DNA from 3 places in the Shewanella sp. SM101 genome. Region 3 is predicted to be linked to each of the others. Evidence: predicted binding sites of a transcription regulator. Region 3 holds the regulator's gene; each other region holds the start of a gene.
The links. Region 3 encodes MetJ, which represses methionine synthesis genes. Its sites were predicted from a motif close to TAGACGTCTAGACGTCTA; they were not measured.
Positions count from the first base shown of each region.

Region 1: the regulator MetJ is predicted to act here: its motif matches at 737-754, upstream of metH (methionine synthase).
Region 2: the regulator MetJ is predicted to act here: its motif matches at 910-927, upstream of metK (methionine adenosyltransferase).

Region 1 covers NZ_JAKKRH010000042.1:32,488-34,769, forward strand. Annotated here, with positions in the region: gene L5M38_RS19065 (histidine phosphatase family protein) at 1-609, opposite strand, end outside; gene metH (methionine synthase) at 879-2,282, shown strand, end outside.
Region 2 covers NZ_JAKKRH010000078.1:4,097-6,378, reverse strand. Annotated here, with positions in the region: gene tkt (transketolase) at 1-524, opposite strand, end outside; gene metK (methionine adenosyltransferase) at 970-2,121, shown strand; gene L5M38_RS23045 (hypothetical protein) at 2,277-2,282, shown strand, end outside.
Region 3 covers NZ_JAKKRH010000056.1:10,962-13,243, forward strand. Annotated here, with positions in the region: gene nrfD (NrfD/PsrC family molybdoenzyme membrane anchor subunit) at 1-129, shown strand, start outside; gene L5M38_RS21090 (sulfite exporter TauE/SafE family protein) at 236-979, opposite strand; gene metJ (met regulon transcriptional regulator MetJ) at 1,114-1,428, opposite strand; gene metB (cystathionine gamma-synthase) at 1,640-2,282, shown strand, end outside.

The DNA.
Region 1 (2,282 bases), on a different contig from region 3:
CACCGCCCGTTCAACCCCTAAGGCACGCGCCATTAAGTGACGGATCACCCCTCCGTGGGTCACGACCCACACTTGAGTGGCTGGCATATTGACAGTGGTTTCATTAACGGCACTGTTTTCATTACCCATTTTATGTGAGTCAAGGGTCAATCGTTCAAACTCGGCGGCGAGTATCTGGTCAATCGTCCCATTCACCCGCGACTCAAAACTTGCCATAGTTTCACCATTGGGCGGCGGAGTTTGCCAAGGGTCTTGCCAATACGCCGCTAAGCGTTCGCCCTCTTGTTGATACAGTTCATCGAGCCGACAACCGTCCCAATCACCAAAATCAATTTCCTGTAAACCCGACAAACACTGCGCCTGCAATGGCCTTGACTCAGATATCAGTGCCGCCGTCGAATGCAACTCGGCGGCAAAAGCGTGGGCAAAATCGGCGCAGCGGCGTGAAATCGAGCTATAAATCGCGCTACACACGCTGGCCTGTGACTCAACTGCTGCCGACATTTGTTGCCAACCCTTTTTGCTTAAAGGCACATCCACACGACCCCGCAAGATCGCGCCGCCTTCACACTCACCGTGGCGCAACAATAACAACCGAACTTGTTTCATATATGCCTTTTTAGTTAGGGACTAGATGCTAGGAACTCAAGCCAAGGGCCTAAATTCTTGATTCTCGATTCTCGCTCCTAATGCCTTTGACTTTCATCTTGCCCTGACAATCATAAGTCGCGTATTATGGACGTCTATACGTTTAAATGTCCAAAACAAATTTTTAAGAACAAGTATTCAAAAAATGTCGGCTGACGACAATAAAATGCACTTAGCATAACAATGGCCGATTTTTGGACTTAACTTAGCTGTATTTAAGGTAACTATTTATGACGATACCCTCTACCAAAGCCGGCCAGATATTGGCAGACATTCGTAAACAGCTTGCTGAGCGCATTCTAATCTTAGACGGTGCCATGGGCACTATGATCCAAGACCACAAGCTCGAAGAAGAGGACTATCGCGGCGAACGCTTTAAAGATTGGCACACTGACGTCAAAGGCAACAACGATTTATTGGTGTTGTCGCAACCCCAGATCATCAAACAAATTCACACCGACTACTTAAACGCCGGTGCCGACATCATTGAAACCAACACCTTTAATGCTACTACTATCGCCATGGCCGACTACGACATGCAGTCGCTGTCCGCCGAAATTAACTTAGCCGGCGCCCGCCTCGCCCGTGAAGCCTGTGATGAAGTGTTTGCTGCCACAGGCATTCCGCGCTACGTCGCCGGTGTGTTAGGCCCCACTAACCGTACGTGTTCGATTAGCCCAGATGTGAATGACCCAGGCTATCGCAACGTCAGCTTCGATGAGTTAGTGACTGCTTACAAAGAATCCACTAAGGCGCTGATTGAAGGCGGCGCGGATATCATTATGGTCGAGACCATATTCGATACCTTAAACGCCAAAGCCGCGCTGTTTGCGATTGAATCCGTATTCGATGACTTATTCGGTCAGCATTCTAAAGACAGATTGCCGATCATGATTTCGGGCACCATTACCGATGCCTCTGGCCGCACACTGACTGGCCAAACGACCGAAGCCTTTTATAATTCCCTGCGCCATATCAAGCCCTTATCTATCGGTCTTAACTGCGCACTTGGGCCAAAAGAATTACGCCCTTATGTGGAAGAATTATCCCGCATCAGTGAGTGTTATGTGTCGGCGCATCCGAATGCTGGCCTGCCGAACGAGTTTGGCGGTTACGATGAAACCCCAGAAGATATGGCGAACGTGATTGAAGATTGGGCGCGCGAAGGCATGCTCAATATTATCGGTGGTTGTTGTGGTAGTACGCCTGAACATATCCGCGTTATTCGCGAAGCGGTCGATAGACATAACCCGCGCGTGTTGCCAAATATCCCCGTCGCCTGCCGCCTTGCAGGTTTGGAACCACTGACTATCGACGCCCAATCCCTGTTCGTTAACGTGGGTGAGCGCACCAACGTTACAGGTTCGGCCAAGTTTTTAAAATTGATCAAAGAAGGCAAGTTTGAGCAGGCGCTCGATGTCGCCCGCGAGCAGGTCGAAAGCGGCGCGCAAATCATCGACATCAACATGGACGAAGGCATGCTCGATGGCGCCGAGATCATGCACAAGTTTTTAAACTTGATTGCCTCTGAGCCCGACATCAGCCGCGTACCTATTATGATCGACTCCTCTAAATGGGAAGTGATCGAAGCTGGCCTCAAATGTATTCAAGGCAAGGGCATAGTTAACTCGATT
Region 2 (2,282 bases), on a different contig from region 3:
AAACCTAAAGTACCGGCTAATGAACAGGCTTCGTGGGAAATGCCTTCCATCAAACAGCCATCGCCGAGGAAGCAGTAAGTGTAGTGATCAACGATATCGTGACCATCACGGTTAAACTGTGCCGCTAAGGTTTTCTCAGCAATCGCCATACCGACAGCGTTGCTGATGCCCGCACCGAGTGGACCCGTTGTGGTTTCAACACCTGGGGTGTAACCGTATTCTGGGTGACCCGGGGTTTTAGAATGCAATTGACGGAACTGTTTTAGCTCTTCAATTGGTAATTCATAACCAGTCAGGTGAAGTAAAGAGTAAATCAGCATTGAACCGTGACCGTTAGAGAGGATAAAACGATCTCTATCTACCCATTTCGGATTGTTCGGGTTGTGCTTAAGGAAATCATTCCACAGCACTTCAGCAATATCTGCCATACCCATTGGGGCGCCGGGATGGCCTGAATTTGCTTTTTGAACTGCATCCATACTTAACGCACGGATTGCGTTTGCGAGTACTTTACGGGAAGACATGCTCTCTCCTGCTTGTTTGTGGGGTCTAGCGGGCAATTTGGATGCATATTTTCCCCTACATGCCAGTGTGACGCAAACTAAAATTACCATTCACTCAGCAAAAGATGGGCGAATATGTACCCAAACAACCTGAAGATGCAGGATTCAGGTCGCTTGGGTATACAAGTCGCAGAAACAAGCCAGTCACTTTGCTGGCGTTTACTTGAGAGGGCATAGCAAGGATCACTTGTAATGGAGAAATAAATTTCTCAAAAACATAGTAAACTTAATGCTATGAAATATAAGTAAAATAACCTATTTATGACAGAGCGTAGTCGTTTTCAGGTCACAATCTGAGAGGATTTTTTATTATCGGGGGTGATCGGCAATCGGATTTAAACTAAAATAGCCGTCTAGATGTAGATGCTTCTACACGTTTGAATGCTAACGACGAGATTTTCCTACTATGGCAAAGCACTTGTTTACTTCTGAGTCGGTATCAGAAGGTCATCCCGATAAGATTGCAGATCAGATTTCTGATGCTGTGCTAGATGCAATTCTGGCTCAAGATCCAAAAGCACGCGTAGCGTGTGAAACTTATGTCAAAACCGGCATGGTATTAGTGGGTGGTGAAGTCACTACCTCTGCCTGGGTTGATATTGAAGAAATCACCCGTAAAACGGTGCGTGAAATTGGTTATACCCATTCAGATATGGGGTTTGATGCAGACTCGTGCGCAGTATTAAACGCCATTGGTAAGCAATCACCCGACATCAATCAAGGTGTAGATCGCGCAGACCCTGCAGAGCAAGGTGCTGGCGATCAAGGGTTAATGTTTGGCTATGCCAACAACGAAACCGACATTCTGATGCCTGCACCTATCACCTATGCCCACGCATTAGTGAAACGTCAGTCTGAAGTGCGTAAAAATGGCACGCTACCTTGGTTACGCCCAGATGCGAAAAGCCAAGTCACTTTTGCCTATGATGATGGCAAAATTATCGGTATCGATGCAGTTGTGTTATCGACTCAGCACAGAGATGACGTTTCACAAGCCGACTTAATTGAAGGCGTGATGGAAACCATTATCAAGCCAGTATTACCGGCTCAATGGTTAAACAAAGATACTAAGTTCTTTATCAACCCAACTGGCCGTTTTGTTATCGGTGGTCCAGTAGGCGATTGCGGCTTAACGGGTCGTAAGATCATCGTTGACACCTACGGCGGCATGGCCCGTCATGGTGGTGGCGCATTCTCTGGTAAAGATCCATCAAAAGTGGATCGTAGCGCGGCATATGCTGCCCGTTATGTGGCAAAAAACATAGTTGCAGCAGGTCTTGCTGATCGCTGTGAAATCCAAGTGTCTTACGCAATTGGTGTGGCAGAGCCGACCTCTATCAGCATCGAGACCTTCGGTACCGGTAAAGTATCTGAAGAAGTGCTGATCAAGTTAGTACGTCAACACTTTGAACTGCGCCCATACGGTTTAACGGCCATGCTAGATTTAGCACGTCCAATTTATCAAGCGACCGCCGCTTATGGCCACTTTGGTCGCAGCGAATTCCCATGGGAAGCGACTGATAAAGCCGAAATATTACGTGCTGACGCGGGTCTATAGTCTTAATTCATTTCAATTTTTACACTTAAGACCCATAAAAAACCGCTACCCAGCGGTTTTTTTATGTCTGACATTTAGTTAGATTAATAGTGCTAAGACAAATATGGCAAGATAAAAAGCAGCATATACACAGACCATTAGAGTGCACTGATCCCATGACC
Region 3 (2,282 bases):
TTTATGCTGCTACCCGCCGCGACTCGCCACACTAAGGGCGCGATGATCATGGTGGCTTGTGCGAGCTTAACGGGCGTACTCGCCTTAAGACACTTTATTGTGTACGCAGGGCAAAGCTATTTAAGCTGAGTGTAATCTAGCTTTACATATTGATAGATAAAGAAAAAGCACTGGCAATGTCAGTGCTTTTTTATTGTTTGAATCTTGAGAAGGTTTGCCAGTACAAGCAGGACGCTTATTGGGGTAATAACTCGATAACCGACTTCACCGTTAGCACTAAGGCGCTGATACTGCACAGGACTAACGTCGCCATCTTTGTCTTCTCTTTATCGACACGGCCCACCAATCGCCCTGCGACTAAGTAACCTAAAATCACTGAGGGGAGCAGCATCAACGACAGCCACAGATGTTTTAATTCTAATAAGCCAGTGATTGCTAAAATAATCAGTGCAATCATGGAGCTAAAAATGAAGAAGGCCGACAGGGCAGCACGAAACTGCGAGGCATCTTTGCCTGCCAACAAAATCGCCATCGGCGGGCCACCAATCGCGGCGATATTGCCGAAGATCCCTGAAACCACGCCCGCACCGAAGAGGGTTTTCTTATTCACTGGCAGGCTGAATTTATACAGGCTGAGGATCACTGCGACAGTCACAATAGCGGCGATGGATAAACCGAGTATGGGTTGAGGCGCAAACAGTAATAAACTCGCGCCGATAAAACCACCGGGCACGCGGCCTATGAGCGCATATTGCAAGCCATTGAATTCTAAGTGACCGCGCTCACGCACTAAGGTCAGCAGGGCGATGGAGAAACCCATAGCAATAACAGGCGCAGGTACAAGTTGTGGATCGACGATATACAGCAAAGGACTGGCGACAACCGCAAGCCCAAACCCAATCAGACTTTGGGTTAATGCGCCCAGAAACACGACCAGCGAGGCTAAGGCGAGTGTCTGTGGATCTATCATAGAAAACATAGGATTTCCTATATCCCAAACCAACTCAAGATGGTGAAATTGAAAGTTTGAAGTCGCTTGGGTATAAACAAAAAGGGATCGTTAACGATCCCTATTGATGAGCACTGTGATATGACTTTGAAAGCGACGAGTCGCTATTCCATGTCTTCCCACTCTATTCCCATTTGATCCATCAACAACTTGGCTTCGGCGGGAATGCTGTCTGGATTATCTTTTGACAGATCTTCATCGTTGGGCAATGGCTGGCCAGTGTAGGCGTGCAAAAATGCCTCACACAACAGCTCGCTGTTGGTGGCGTGACGCAAATTATTGACCTGACGACGAGTACGTTCGTCCGTGAGGACCTTAAGCACTTTGAGCGGAATAGACACAGTAATTTTTTTTACTTGTTCATTCTTCTTGCCATGTTCAGCATAGGGGCTGATGTATTCCCCATTCCATTCAGTCATTGACTCACCTGTTATAACGCTAAATTCGGGGCAGATTTTAAACCCTTACAAAGAACAGTCAAATTATTGCTACTATTTCTTTGTGATTGCAAACAGATTTCTTTATGTTCAGACGTCTAAACGTCTTCACGCCTATTGACGATGGCGTTGGGCTTAGGTACATTTAGACGTCCAGACATCTCTATCAGTCTACCGAATTTAGGAGTCCCCCATGGCAGAGCGTCAATTAGCCACACTGGCAGTGCGTCAGGGTATCGAAAGCGATACTCAATATGGTGCAGTTGTGCCACCGATTTATTTGTCGACTAATTACGCTTTCGATGGTCATAAAAATCCCCGCGAATTCGATTACAGTCGTTCAGGCAACCCAACGCGCTGCATTTTAGGCGAAGCATTAGCGCAATTAGAAAAGGGCGCCACTGGCATAGTGACGTGCACTGGCATGGCGGCCATCACCTTAGTGACTACTTTGCTCGGCCCCGATGACCTATTAGTTGTGCCCCATGATTGCTATGGCGGTTCTTACCGTTTATTTACCAACTTGGCGAAGAAAGGCCAGTTTAAGCTCATTGTGGTCGACCAAACCGACAGCCAAGCGTTAGCCACCGCCATTGCCCAGAATCCTAAGATGGTGTGGCTCGAAACCCCATCGAACCCGTTATTGCGTGTGGTGGATATCGAAGCCATTGCTAAGGCGAGCCATGAGGTCGGCGCGCTGGTGGTGGTCGATAACACCTTTTTATCGCCGATATTGCAACAACCCCTATTGTTAGGCGCGGATATCGTTATCCATTCCACCACTAAATATATCAATGGTCACAGCGATGTTGTTGGCGGCGCTGTGGTCGCCAAAG